DNA from 2 places in the Citrobacter werkmanii genome. Region 1 is predicted to be linked to the other one. Evidence: predicted binding sites of a transcription regulator. Region 1 holds the regulator's gene; the other holds the start of a gene.
The links. Region 1 encodes LexA, which represses DNA repair genes until DNA is damaged. Its sites were predicted from a motif close to TNCTGTATGTACATACAGNA; they were not measured.

Region 1 (7,347 bases):
TAACGCTTATCAGCCACCAGCTTCAAAGCATGTTCCAGGACGTTAATATCGGCTCCGGCTTTATGCGCGTTCTCACTCAGGTAACGACGCCACTGACGTGCGCCGGGGATTCCCTGAAACAGTCCCAGCATATGGCGCGTCACATGCCCCAGATAAGTGCCCTGACTCAGTTCACGCTCAATATATGGGTACATGGCACGCACAACGGCGACCGGATCGGCATCATGAGTAGCGGCAGCAAAAATTTCGCGGTCGACCGACGCCAGAATTCCGGGATTTTGATAGGCTTCACGCCCCACCATCACGCCATCCATATGTTGCAGATGCTTTTTCGCTTCTTCCAGCGATTTAATACCGCCGTTGATCGACATCGTCAGATGCGGGAAATCACGCTTTAACTGATAAACACGGTCATAATCCAGCGGTGGGATCTCGCGGTTTTCCTTCGGGCTTAACCCGGACAGCCAGGCCTTGCGGGCGTGAATGATGAACATCTCGCATTCGCCGTTGCCAGATACCGTGTTGATGAAATCGCACAGGAATTCGTAGCTGTCTTGATCATCAATGCCGATTCGGGTCTTCACCGTCACCGGAATCGACACCACATCGCGCATCGCCTTGACGCAATCGGCGACCAGTTGCGCATTCCCCATCAGACAGGCGCCAAACATGCCATTCTGTACGCGGTCGGAAGGACAACCCACGTTGAGGTTAATTTCGTCATAGCCCCGCTGTTCAGCGAGCTTCGCACACTGCGCCAGCGCAGCCGGATCGCTCCCGCCCAGTTGCAACGCGACCGGATGTTCTTCTTCGCTATACGCCAGATAATCGCCTTTACCATGAATGATCGCGCCGGTAGTCACCATCTCCGTATACAGCAGCGTCTGGCGGGACAGTAAGCGCAAAAAGTAGCGGCAATGTCTGTCCGTCCAGTCGAGCATCGGCGCGATAGAAAAACGATGAGCGGGAAAAGCGGTAGACTGAGATTCAGGCAGCATGGCGAATATTCAAGCATCCGGTTAAAAAAGGGGCGCTACTATAGCATAGACCGATGCGATAGTGCGCCCCATCATCGTGGCTCGCACAGCATATTCTCACAGAGCGTTATTTGCGCCCCGGCTTGCCGTCATGTGGGCCAAAAAACTGCGGCGGATGGTCAACCCAGCGATCCTCGCGCGTGGCGGCATAGACCGGGTTAAGCGGGTAATAAATGCGATTATATTTTTTGTTTGCCTCACCCACGACCAGCAAGCGCACCTCTTCACTGGTGTTATTGATAAAGGTGTGGCATACCCCGGTTCCTGCCGGAAAACCGACGCTGTCGCCAGGTTCGAGCTTCCATAAATAGCCGTTAATCCAGGCTTCCGGATAACCTTCCAGCACATAGATAAACTCTTCTTCATCGCTTTCGGCATGAGGATAAGATGTGCGACGCCCCGGCGGCAGGCGTTCATGATGAATACCTAGTCTTCCTAACCCCAGTTTACGGGCAAGCGGCGCGCCAATAGCAAAAAGTTCATTGCTGTCGGGGTAGGTGGAGTCATCAGCCCCCTCCACCTCTCGCCAGTGGCGAATACAGTCGGGTCTTTTCATGTGGATTCTCCAGAATACGATGCGTCAGGTATAGCACACGGCGGCGGATCTCGGCGTTTTAAGCAGAACATGATAAAGTAAGGGATTAACCTTTCACACAAATCGAGGCGCCAAATGGACAAAACCACCACGCAGGAGTTATTGGCTCAAGCTGAAAAACTCTGTGCGCAACGCAACGTGCGGCTAACGCCACAGCGCCTCGAAGTGCTGCGCCTGATGAGCCTGCAGGAAGGCGCTATTAGCGCTTATGACCTGCTCGACCTGCTACGGGAAACCGAGCCGCAGGCCAAGCCACCGACCGTTTATCGTGCGCTCGATTTTCTGCTGGAACAAGGTTTTGTACATAAAGTGGAATCGACCAACAGCTACGTGCTGTGTCACCTGTTCGATCAACCGACCCACAGTTCTGCGATGTTTATTTGCGATCGCTGTGGCGTGGTAAAAGAAGAGTGTGCGGAAGGTGTGGAAGACATCATGCATATGCTGGCGGCAAAAATGGGTTTTGCTCTGCGGCATAACGTGATTGAAGCTCACGGGCTGTGCCCGGCATGCGTGGAGGTTGAAGCCTGTCGCCATCCAGGCGAATGTCAGCATGACCACTCAATTCTGGTGAAAAAGAAAGTCGGTCGCTAAGCCAGAGAGCGTACATCCTTGTACTCTCAGGAGGGGACTAATTACCAGCGGTAATCATTGCGGGTTTCCCAGTCAGTGACTTCTTTCTCCGCCTGATCTTTTGCATAACCGTAACGCTCCTGGACTTTACCGACCAGTTGGTCACGTTTGCCTTCAATGACCGTCATATCATCGTCGGTCAGTTTGCCCCATTGCTCTTTCACTTTACCTTTGAACTGTTTCCAGTTGCCGCCGACTTCGTCTTTATTCATCATCAAATCCTCATCGTTAGGTTGTGAATAGCCAGAGTATCTCGTCCAACTCCGCTATCTTTTCTGCTGGACGTGAGAATAAGTGTAGTCACTGATTCGGCATTCGATTCACTATTCAGAATTTTTAACCGTCAGGCTTCAACAAACCACGTCCCGTTGCGCCAGTGACGCCTCCAGATAAAGGCCAGTGAAAGCCCGCGCAGGGCGAGAAACACGGTGAGTGCCAGCCACAAACCGTGGTTACCCAGCAGCGGTAAAGCCAGTAACGTTAATGCGAATCCCACGGCGGCAACGGCCATGCTGTTGCGCATTTCTGCAGCCCGTGTTGCGCCAATAAACATACCGTCCAGCAAATAACACCAGACGCCAACCAGCGGCAAAATCACCTGCCAGATAAGATAGCGATCGGCCAGCAGTTGAATCTGCGGGAGCGAGGTTAGCAACGCTATAATGTGCTCGCCAAACAGGGCATAAACCAGCGAAAACAGAATCGCCACAAGACCGGACTGTCGACAGGCTGCGCGCCAGACATCCAGTAACTGGCTGCCATCCCGTGCGCCATAGGCCTGACCAGAATGCGCTTCAACGGCGTAGGCAAACCCGTCCAGCGCGTAGGCGGTAAAGGTCAGCAGGGTCATCAGAACGGCATTTACCGCAATGATATCGCTCCCCAGGCGCGCGCCCAGCACCGTAATGGCACCAAAACAGAGCTGCAGCAACAGCGAGCGCAGCATAATGTCACGGTTAAGCGCCAGTAAGCGGCGGAAATTGCCACGCCAGGCCTGTTTCAACATTGCCAGCGAAATTCCGCGCATATGCAGGACTTTGCGTACCATTAACAGACCGATCAGCAAGGTGGCATATTCGGCGGTGACCGTCGCCAGCGCCGCGCCCTGCACGTTCATATGCAGGCCCATCACCAGCCATAAGTCGAGCACAATATTGAGAACATTACCGACAATCAGCAGGATAACCGGCGCCCGCGCATACTGAACGCCAAGCAGCCAGCCGAGCAGCACCAGATTCGCCAGAGACGCGGGTGCGCTTAACCAACGGATTTCCAGGAAACGTCGGGCCTGCTCCAGTACCGCTTCACTTCCCCCGACAATATGCAGAGCCAGATCGATAATCGGCGTACGAAACAGTGCGATAAGCAGCCCCGCCCCCAGCGCCAGCATTAGCGGTTGCACCAGCGCACGCGCCAGTGCCTGCGGATCTTTCGCGCCAAATGCCTGGGCGGTAAGACCTGTGGTGCTCATACGTAAAAAAAGCAGCAGCATAAAGAGAAAACTGGTCGCGGTGGCGCCAACGGCAACGCCGCCAAGATAGACCGGACTATCCAGATGACCAATGACCGCGGTATCGACCAATCCCAGCAAGGGAACGGTGATATTGGAGAAGATCATCGGTAAGGCAAGACGCCAGAGTGCTTTGTCGGAGGAGGTAAAGAAAGGCATGAAATGGAGCCTGAAAAGAAGTTAGAGGTACTGGAAGATGTTGCCCTGGCCCGGTAAGCGCAGCGCCACCGGGCGAGTTGCCGGATGGCGACGCAAACGTCTTATCCGGCCTACAGGGACTCAACAGAGTATTACAGCCATTCCCCGTTACGAATGACGCCTACCGCCAGCCCTTCAATAGTGAAGTTTTGCTCGCGCAGGTCGACCACAATGGGTTTGAATTCGCTGTTTTCTGGCAGGAGTTCAACCTTGTTGCCCTGTTTTTTCAGGCGCTTCACCGTCACTTCGTCGTCAATGCGTGCGACAACAACCTGACCGTTACGCACATCCTGTGTTTTATGCACGGCCAGCAAATCACCGTCCATAATCCCGATGTCTTTCATCGACATACCGCTGACGCGCAGCAGAAAATCGGCGTTCGGTTTGAACAGTGAAGGATCGACCTGATAATGGCCTTCGATGTGTTGCTGCGCCAGAAGTGGCTCACCTGCCGCAACGCGACCGACAAGCGGTAAACCTTCTTCTTCTTCCTGCAACAGACGAATACCACGCGATGCGCCGGATACAATTTCCAGCACGCCTTTACGCGCCAGCGCTTTCAGATGTTCTTCAGCAGCGTTTGGGGAACGGAACCCCAAACGCTGCGCGATCTCCGCACGCGTCGGTGGCATACCTGTCTGGCTAATGTGATCTCTAATAAGATCAAACACCTCTTGCTGCCTGGCCGTTAACGCTTTCATTCCGCCCCCTGGGTGTATATACAGTTATGCTGTGAGTATATACAGCTAAAGGTGATTTTGGAACCGCAAACTGCGCAAAAAAACAGGAGAATGATGAAGTTGTGGAATCTTTATCGCAAATGCGACCACAACAGGATGCCCCAGGTGATCAAGGCGACAAAAATCGACAGCAATACCGCCGCCGACCCCATGTCTTTCGCACGACCAGACAGTTCGTGGTACTCGGAACCGATACGATCAACCACCGCCTCAATCGCACTATTGAGGATTTCAACGATCATCACCAGCATCACGGAACCAATCAGCAACACGCGCGTAATGGCGTCGACGTCCAGCCAGCAGGCGATGGCAACGCCTAGCAGAACGGCAACGCTTTCCTGACGAAATGCCGCCTCATTAATCCATGCGGCGCGAAAACCTTTCCAGGAATAGCCTGCAGCTTTGATAATTCGGGTGAATCCAGTGGTATTATTGGCCATCAAAAAGAACCTTTTTACATTATTAGCGTCAATGTCATTGTAACGTTACCCCGTTTGTTTCAGGGTGTGGCAAAGCAGCGCGAAGTATGACCGGATACACCAGAAATTCACTAAACTTTCTGATATCCTTGCAGCGCATTTGCATTATTAACCAGAGGCTTTACATCGTTTATGTCCGGCTGGCCACGAATTTACTACAAATTACTGAATTTACCATTAAGCGTACTGGTAAAAAGCAAGTCTATTCCGGCGGAACCCGCACCGGAATTGGGGCTCGATACTTCTCGCCCCATTATGTACGTCCTACCGTACAACTCCAAAGCAGACTTGCTGACGCTGCGCGCCCAATGTCTGGCGCACGATCTCCCGGATCCCCTGGAACCGCTGGAGATAGACGGAACTCTACTGCCGCGCTACGTGTTTATTCACGGCGGCCCACGTGTCTTCACCTATTACACGCCAAAAGAAGAGTCTATTAAGCTGTTCCATAACTACCTCGACTTGCATCGCAGCAATCCAGACCTGGATGTGCAGATGGTGCCGGTTTCGGTAATGTTTGGCCGTGCGCCTGGACGTGAAAAAGGCGAGGTCAACCCGCCGCTGCGTATGCTGAACGGCGTACAAAAATTCTTTGCTGTGTCCTGGCTGGGTCGCGACAGCTTTGTCCGCTTCTCCCCGTCGGTTTCCCTGCGTCGCATGGCGGATGAACACGGTACAGATAAAATTATCGCCCAGAAGCTGGCGCGCGTAGCGCGTATGCACTTTGCTCGCCAGCGCCTGGCCGCAGTCGGTCCGCGCCTCCCTGCCCGTCAGGATCTGTTTAACAAGCTGTTGGCCTCAAAAGCTATCGCGCGCGCGGTAGAAGATGAAGCGCGCAGTAAAAAAATCTCCCACGAAAAAGCGCAGCAAAATGCGATAGCGCTGATGGAAGAGATTGCCGCCAACTTCTCCTACGAGATGATCCGTCTGACAGACCGTATTCTGGGCTTTACCTGGAACCGTCTGTATCAGGGGATTAACGTTCATAATGCAGAGCGTGTACGCCAGTTGGCGCACGATGGCCACGAAATCGTCTATGTTCCGTGCCACCGCAGCCATATGGACTATATGCTGCTGTCGTACGTGCTGTATCATCAGGGTCTGGTTCCGCCGCACATCGCGGCAGGCATCAACCTGAATTTCTGGCCAGCAGGTCCGATCTTCCGCCGCCTGGGCGCGTTCTTTATTCGTCGTACCTTCAAGGGCAACAAGCTTTATTCCACCGTTTTCCGCGAATACCTGGGCGAGTTGTTCAGCCGCGGCTACTCGGTTGAGTACTTTGTCGAAGGCGGTCGTTCACGTACTGGTCGTTTGCTCGACCCGAAAACCGGCACGCTGTCGATGACCATTCAGGCGATGCTGCGCGGCGGTACGCGTCCGATTACCCTCGTACCGATCTACATCGGCTACGAGCACGTCATGGAAGTGGGCACGTATGCGAAAGAACTGCGGGGCGCGACGAAAGAGAAAGAGAGCCTGCCGCAAATGCTGCGTGGCTTAAGCAAGCTGCGTAATCTGGGTCAGGGTTACGTTAACTTTGGCGAGCCGATGCCGTTGATGACTTACCTCAACCAGCACGTGCCGGAGTGGCGTGAATCTATCGATCCTATCGAGTCTATCCGTCCTGCCTGGCTGACGCCGACGGTAAATAACATTGCCGCCGATCTGATGGTACGCATTAACAACGCAGGCGCGGCCAACGCCATGAACCTGTGCTGTACCGCGTTACTGGCTTCCCGCCAGCGCTCTCTGACCCGTGAGCAGTTGACTGAACAACTCGATTGCTATCTGAGTCTGCTGCGCAACGTACCGTATGCCCCGGATGCGACGGTTCCTGCGCAGAGCGCCAGTGAACTAATTGACCATGCCTTGCAGATGAACAAGTTTGAGGTCGAGAAAGACACCATTGGCGACATCATCATTCTGCCGCGCGAGCAGGCGGTATTGATGACGTACTACCGCAACAACATTGCGCATATGCTGGTTCTGCCTTCGTTAATGGCGGCCATCGTAACCCAGCATCGTCATATTTCACGCGCTGCGCTGCTGCAGCATATTGAAGCGCTATACCCAATGCTGAAAGCGGAGCTGTTTCTGCGCTGGGAGCGTGACGAACTCGCTGGCGTGATCGACGAACTGGCCAGCGAAATGCAGC
Region 2 (7,347 bases), 260 kb from region 1:
GCACGATCGCTTTTGTGAACTCCGCGCTGCAGCGGGCCATCCAGTAGAGGGAGGCCAGCCGCTTGTCATCAAAGGCGCGTACCATGAGATCCTTTTTGAAAAGGACGCAATGCGCTCAGTCGCGCTTAACGCTATTGTCGAATTTTTCGACAAGCATAACTCATCCAGCGGAAACCGCTTTGCCTAGAGGTTTAATTTTCTTATGTATCAGGTTGTTGCGTCTGATTTAGACGGTACGCTGCTTTCCCCCGACCATACGTTGTCCCCTTATGCTAAAGAGACACTGAAATTATTGACCGCACGTGGCGTTAACTTCGTGTTTGCGACTGGCCGTCATCATGTTGATGTGGGGCAAATTCGCGATAACCTTGGCATTAAAACCTACATGATCACATCCAACGGCGCGCGCGTGCACGATTCTGCCGGGAATCTGGTGTTTACCCATAACCTGGATCGCGACATTGCCAGCGACCTGTTCGGCGTGGTAAATGCAAATCCGGACATCGTAACCAACGTTTATCGTGATGATGAATGGTTTATGAATCGCCATCGCCCGGACGAAATGCGCTTCTTTAAAGAAGCGGTATTTAACTATTCTCTGTTTGAACCTGCGCTACTGGAGCCTGAAGGCGTCAGCAAAGTGTTTTTTACCACCGATTCTCATGAAAGGCTGCTGCCGCTGGAGCAGGCGATTAACGCCCGCTGGGGCGATCGCGTCAACGTCAGCTTCTCTACGCTTACCTGTCTGGAAGTTATGGCTGGCGGCGTGTCGAAAGGTCATGCGCTGGAAGCAGTGGCGAAAGCGATGGGCTACAGCCTGCAGGACTGCATCGCTTTCGGCGATGGCATGAACGATGCGGAAATGCTCTCCATGGCTGGTAAAGGCTGCATCATGGGCAACGCGCACCAACGCCTGAAAGATCTTCATCCGGAACTGGACGTGATTGGACTCAACGCCGATGATGCCGTGCCGCACTATCTGCGTAAGCTCTTTTTACAGTAACGTCATCGTTCGTTAGTTGACCAGTTGTCAACTAAAAACTTCGCTACAATGGGTGTACCTTTTGTTAAGAGACATCCATTGTGGCGTTACTCATCATTACCACAATTCTGTGGGCCTTTTCCTTTAGCCTGTTTGGCGAGTACCTTGCCGGTCATGTCGATAGCTATTTTGCGGTGCTGGTGCGTGTTGGGCTGGCGGCGCTGGTGTTCCTGCCATTTTTACGCACCCGTGGGCACAGTGTAAAAACGATCGCGCTGTATATGCTGGTAGGGGCCATGCAGCTTGGCATTATGTATATGCTGAGTTTTCACGCCTATCTGTACCTGACAGTTTCAGAACTGCTGCTCTTTACCGTACTGACGCCGCTCTACATTACGCTGATTTATGATCTCATGAGCGGACGTCGTCTGCGCTGGAGCTACGCCTTCAGTGCGTTGCTGGCGGTGATCGGTGCGGGGATCATTCGTTACGACCAGGTGACCAGCCACTTCTGGACCGGCCTGCTGCTGGTACAGTTGTCCAATATCAGCTTTGCCATTGGCATGGTGGGCTACAAGCGTCTGATGGAAACACGGCCAATGCCGCAGCACAACGCCTTCGCCTGGTTTTACATGGGGGCATTTATGGTGGCGATAGTGGCCTGGTCCATGCTGGGTAACGCGCAGAAAATGCCTGCAACTACGCTACAGTGGGGCATCCTGGTGTTTCTTGGCGTGGCGGCGTCCGGCATCGGTTACTTTATGTGGAACTATGGCGCGACGCAGGTGGATGCGGGTACGCTGGGCATCATGAACAATATGCATGTGCCGGCCGGGCTGCTGGTTAACCTGGCTATCTGGCATCAACAGCCTCACTGGCCGAGCTTCATCATTGGTGCGGCTGTGATAGTGGCCTCACTGTGGGTACATCGAAAGTGGGTCGTTCCGCACTCCGCACAAACGGCAGGTGATCGCAGGCGTGATTCCGCGCTGAGCGAATAAACGCTTCCGTGACCGGCTGTCGCTGTTCGCCATCGCGCACGGCGGCGTACAGTCGGCTCCACAATCCATCACCCAGGGTTTTGGTTACCACCAGACCCTGGCGCTCAAAACTCTCCACCACCCAGTGCGGTAAAGCCGCGATACCCATTTTGGCTGCAACCATCTGAATCAGCAGCAGGGTGTTATCCACGCTCTTCAGTGACGGGCTAACGCCCGCAGGCTGCAGGAAATGCCGCCAGACATCCAGCCGACTCCGTTGCACCGGATAAATAAGCAGCGTCTCGCTGGCTAAATCCTCCGGGGTGATTTGCGTTTTGCTGGCCAGCGGATGGTCCGGCGCCAGGACCAGGCGTACTTCAAAATCAAACATCGGCGAGTAGTGCAATCCGCTGCGCGGCAGAATGTCGGAGGTCAACACCAGATCCAATTCATCCTGCTGTAGCGCAGGTTGCGGATCGAACGTCACGCCGGATTTAAAGTCCATTTCCACCTGCGGCCAGTTGGCACGAAAATTCTCCAGCGCGGGCGTCAGCCATTGGATACAGCTGTGGCATTCAATCGCGATGCGTAGCCGGGTTTGCTGCGGTTCGTTGCAGGCCTGCAGCGCGCGACCGATTTGCGGCAACACCTGGTTTGCCAACTGGAGCAAAATTTCGCCCTGCGGCGTAAAGCGCAGAGGCTGACTTTTACGGATAAAAAGACGAAAGCCGAGGCGTTGCTCCAGATCGCTGAACTGGTGAGAAAGGGCGGATTGGGTCTGATGCAACGTCGCCGCTGCGGCTGCCAGCGAACCACTATTCCGCAACGCCTGGAGCGTTTTCAGGTGTTTAATCTCGATCATGAAAGTCCTTCACTTCGGCATGAACAAATTGCGCTTGAGGAATATACAGTAACCGCCAATTATGGATGTGTAAACATCTGGACGGCTAAAATCCTTCGTCTTTTAAATTTATGGTGCGTTGGCTTCGTTTCCTCACCCCAGTCACTTACTTCAGTAAGCTCCTGGGGATGAGCAAACTTGCCGCCTTCCCTAAATTCAAAATCCATAGGATTTACATATAATTAGAGGAAGAAAAATGACAATATTGAATCACACCCTCGGTTTCCCTCGCGTTGGCCTGCGTCGCGAGCTGAAAAAAGCGCAAGAAAGCTACTGGGCGGGAAATTCTTCCCGTGAGGAATTGCTGGCCGTTGGCCGCGAGCTACGCGCCCGCCACTGGGATCAGCAGAAGCAGGCGGGCATTGACCTGCTGCCGGTGGGCGATTTTGCCTGGTACGATCACGTGCTAACCACCAGCCTGCTGCTCGGTAACGTTCCGGCGCGTCATCAAAATAAAGACGGCTCGGTTGATATCGATACCTTATTCCGCATTGGTCGTGGTCGCGCCCCGACGGGTGAGCCAGCGGCGGCGGCAGAAATGACTAAATGGTTTAACACCAACTATCACTACATGGTGCCGGAGTTCACCAAAGGTCAGCAGTTCAAACTGACCTGGACCCAACTGCTGGATGAAGTGGACGAAGCGCTGGCGCTCGGCCACAAGGTGAAGCCTGTACTGCTTGGGCCGGTAACTTACCTGTGGCTGGGGAAAGTGAAGGGCGAACAGTTTGACCGCCTGACCCTGCTCAACGACATTCTGCCGGTTTACCAGCAGGTGCTGGCCGAGCTGGCGAAACGCGGTATTGAGTGGGTACAGATTGATGAACCTGCGCTGGTACTGGAGCTGCCGCAGGTTTGGCTGAACGCCTTCAAACCCGCGTATGACGCGCTGGCAGGGCAGGTAAAATTACTGCTGACCACTTATTTTGAAGGCGTAACGCCGAACCTGGATACCATTACCGCGCTGCCGGTGCAGGGTCTGCACGTTGATTTCGTTCATGGCAAAGATGACGTTGCCGAGCTGCACCAACGCCTGCCTGCCGACTGGCTGCTGTCAGCCGGTTTGGTAAACGGTCGTAACGTCTGGCGCGCCGATCTCAGCGAAAAATATGCACAAATTAAAGACATCGTCGGGAAACGTGCTCTGTGGGTGGCTTCTTCCTGCTCTCTGCTGCACAGCCCAATCGATCTCAGTGTGGAAACCCGCCTTGATGCCGAAGTGAAGAGCTGGTTTGCCTTCGCGCTGCAAAAGTGCGGCGAGCTGGCGCTGCTGCGCGATGCCCTGAACAGCGGCGATACGGCGGCAATTGTGGAATGGAGCGCACCGATCCAGGCGCGTCGTCACTCTACCCGCGTACACAACGCCGCAGTGGAAAAACGTCTGGCGGCGATCACCGCCCAGGACAGCCAGCGCGCCAACGCTTACCCGGTTCGCGCCGAGGCGCAGCGTGCCCGCTTTAATCTACCGGCATGGCCGACCACTACGATCGGTTCATTCCCGCAAACCACCGAAATTCGCGGTCTGCGGCTGGATTTCAAAAAGGGCAACCTGGATGCTGGTCACTACCGTACCGGTATCGCCGAACATATAAAACAGGCGATCGTTGAACAGGAACGTCTGGGCCTCGATGTGCTGGTGCACGGTGAAGCCGAGCGTAATGACATGGTGGAATACTTTGGCGAGCATCTGGATGGTTTTGTCTTTACCCAGAACGGTTGGGTGCAGAGCTATGGTTCTCGCTGCGTGAAGCCGCCGGTGGTAATTGGCGACGTCAGCCGCCCGGAAGCGATCACCGTGGAGTGGGCGAAGTACGCGCAGTCGCTGACCGACAAGCCGGTAAAAGGTATGTTGACCGGTCCGGTGACCATTCTTTGCTGGTCATTCCCGCGTGAAGACGTGACGCGTGAAACCATCGCCAAGCAGATTGCGCTGGCGCTGCGTGATGAAGTGGCGGATCTGGAAGCGGCGGGTATCGGTATTATTCAGATTGATGAACCGGCGCTGCGCGAAGGTCTGCCGTTGCGTCGCAGCGACTGGGCCGCGTATCTGGCGTGGGGGGTAGAAGCCTTCCGCATTAACGCGGCGGTGGCGAAGGATGAAACTCAGATCCACACCCACATGTGTTACTGCGAGTTCAACGACATCATGGATTCCATTGCGGCGCTGGACGCGGATGTGATCACCATTGAGACCTCACGCTCCGACATGGAGTTGCTGGAATCGTTTGAAGAGTTCGACTATCCGAATGAAATTGGGCCGGGTGTCTACGATATTCACTCGCCGAACGTCCCGAGCGTGGAGTGGATTGAGGCCCTGCTGAAGAAGGCGGAGCAGCGTATTCCGGCGGAGCGGCTGTGGGTGAACCCGGACTGCGGCCTGAAAACCCGAGGCTGGCCGGAAACCCGTGCCGCACTGGCGAATATGGTGAAGGCCGCGCAGAACTTGCGTCAGGCTTAAAAACAAAACGGAGGCTAACGCCTCCGTTTTGATGATCGGTTTACCTGGCGATACTTATTTCTTCTCGCCGTATTGCGCGAACCACTCCAGCATTCTCTGCCAGCCATCTTTGGCGGACTCTTCGTGGTAGCTCGGGCGGTAATCGGCATTAAATGCATGCCCGGCATCGGGATAAACCACAATTTCCGCTTTTGCATTAGCGGCGCGTAGCGCCTGACGCATCGTTTCGACGGTAACCTGAGGAATACTGGTGTCCTGACCACCATAAAGCCCCAGAACAGGAGCGTTAAGATCGGTGGCGATATCAACCGGATGTTTCGGCGAGTTGAGGGTCTTATCGCCTACCAGTTTGCCATACCACGCTACCGCTGCTTTTAACTGCGGATTGTGCGCTGCATACAGCCAGGTGATGCGTCCACCCCAGCAAAAACCTGTGATCATTAATCGATGCGCGTCACCGCCGTTGCGGGAGGCCCAACTGGCGACGTGGTCCAGATCGGCCAGTACCTGAGCGTCAGGCACTTTGGCGACAAGGCCGCTGAGCAGCGTGGGGATATCGGCAAAGTCATTGGGATCGCCTTCGCGGAAATAGAGCTCTGGCGCGATAGCCAGATACCCTTCCAGGGCCAGACGGCGGCAAACGTCACGAATGTGTTCATGAATGCCAAAAATCTCCTGCACGACAATGACCACGGGCAGGGGGCCATCGGTCTGTTTTGGTCGTGCGTGATACGCTGGCATATCATCGCCTTGTGAAGGTATGGACGTTACACCGGCGATAATTGCGTTATCCGGTGTGTGAACCGTAGTAGACGTCGGTGGAGATACAGCAGGTGCAAAGCCAGATTGTCGTGTGGTCATGGTATTCTCCGTACCCTTAAATATTCAGCCAAAAAGCGCATTATTAACTATAGACATATGCAACGAACCACATTGCCTTAAACGGTCTATCTTTTGTGCAAGGCGTCCTTACATCACGTCGTTTATGTGATGCGTATCACTATTTCATGGTAATCGAATGCAATTGATTTACATCATGGTGATGTCTGTCACGAAAATTTGTTTATGCCTTCGGTAAAGTGTGTTTTTGCTTCTTCTGACAAAACCGATTCACAGAGGAGTTTTTATGTCTAAGTCTGATGTTTTTCATCTCGGCCTCACTAAGAACGATTTACAAGGGGCCCAGCTCGCTATCGTCCCTGGCGACCCGGAGCGTGTGGAAAAGATCGCCGCGCTGATGGATAAGCCGGTTAAGCTGGCATCCCATCGCGAGTTCACGACCTGGCGTGCTGAGCTGGATGGTAAAGCCGTGATCGTTTGCTCTACCGGTATCGGCGGCCCGTCCACCTCTATTGCCGTAGAAGAACTGGCGCAACTGGGCATTCGTACCTTCCTGCGTATCGGTACGACTGGCGCAATTCAGCCGCACATCAATGTTGGCGACGTGCTGGTCACCACTGCGTCTGTCCGTCTGGATGGTGCAAGCCTGCACTTCGCGCCAATGGAATTCCCGGCCGTTGCCGACTTCGAGTGCACCACTGCGCTGGTGGAAGCGGCGAAATCTATCGGTGCGACTACCCACGTGGGCGTCACCGCGTCATCTGACACCTTCTACCCGGGCCAGGAGCGTTATGACACCTTCTCTGGTCGCGTAGTGAGTCGTTTCAAAGGCTCGATGGAAGAGTGGCAGTCCATGGGGGTCATGAACTACGAAATGGAATCCGCAACGTTGCTGACCATGTGTGCCAGCCAGGGCCTGCGTGCCGGTATGGTTGCTGGTGTTATCGTGAACCGTACTCAGCAAGAGATCCCCAATGCGGAAACGATGAAACAAACGGAAAGCCACGCGGTGAAAATCGTGGTGGAAGCTGCCCGCCGTTTACTGTAATTCTCACTTCTGTTCAAAAAGGCCGACGTGTTCGGCCTTTTTATTTTGCGTAGTGCCTCGCAGGAAATTCCTTTTAAACTGGACGTTTATACAGCACAATTCTATTTTGTGCGGGTAAGCCGTTGCTGTAAGGGGGCG

Region 2: metR (HTH-type transcriptional regulator MetR) is a predicted target of LexA. The motif match lies at 2,856-2,875, and genes of this name have one in related genera.

What each region holds. Positions count from the first base shown of each region.
Region 1 covers NZ_CP044101.1:538,157-545,503, reverse strand. The annotation lists gene dusA (tRNA dihydrouridine(20/20a) synthase DusA) at 1-998, opposite strand, end outside; gene FOB24_RS03290 (cupin domain-containing protein) at 1,105-1,593, opposite strand; gene zur (zinc uptake transcriptional repressor Zur) at 1,708-2,226, shown strand; gene FOB24_RS03280 (CsbD family protein) at 2,268-2,477, opposite strand; gene dinF (MATE family efflux transporter DinF) at 2,609-3,934, opposite strand; gene lexA (transcriptional repressor LexA) at 4,066-4,674, opposite strand; gene FOB24_RS03265 (diacylglycerol kinase) at 4,785-5,153, opposite strand; gene plsB (glycerol-3-phosphate 1-O-acyltransferase PlsB) at 5,325-7,347, shown strand, end outside.
Region 2 covers NZ_CP044101.1:280,078-287,424, forward strand. The annotation lists gene pldB (lysophospholipase L2) at 1-187, shown strand, start outside; gene yigL (sugar/pyridoxal phosphate phosphatase YigL) at 203-1,003, shown strand; gene FOB24_RS02035 (carboxylate/amino acid/amine transporter) at 1,084-1,983, shown strand; gene metR (HTH-type transcriptional regulator MetR) at 1,871-2,824, opposite strand; gene metE (5-methyltetrahydropteroyltriglutamate--homocysteine S-methyltransferase) at 3,060-5,321, shown strand; gene FOB24_RS02050 (dienelactone hydrolase family protein) at 5,376-6,182, opposite strand; gene udp (uridine phosphorylase) at 6,448-7,209, shown strand.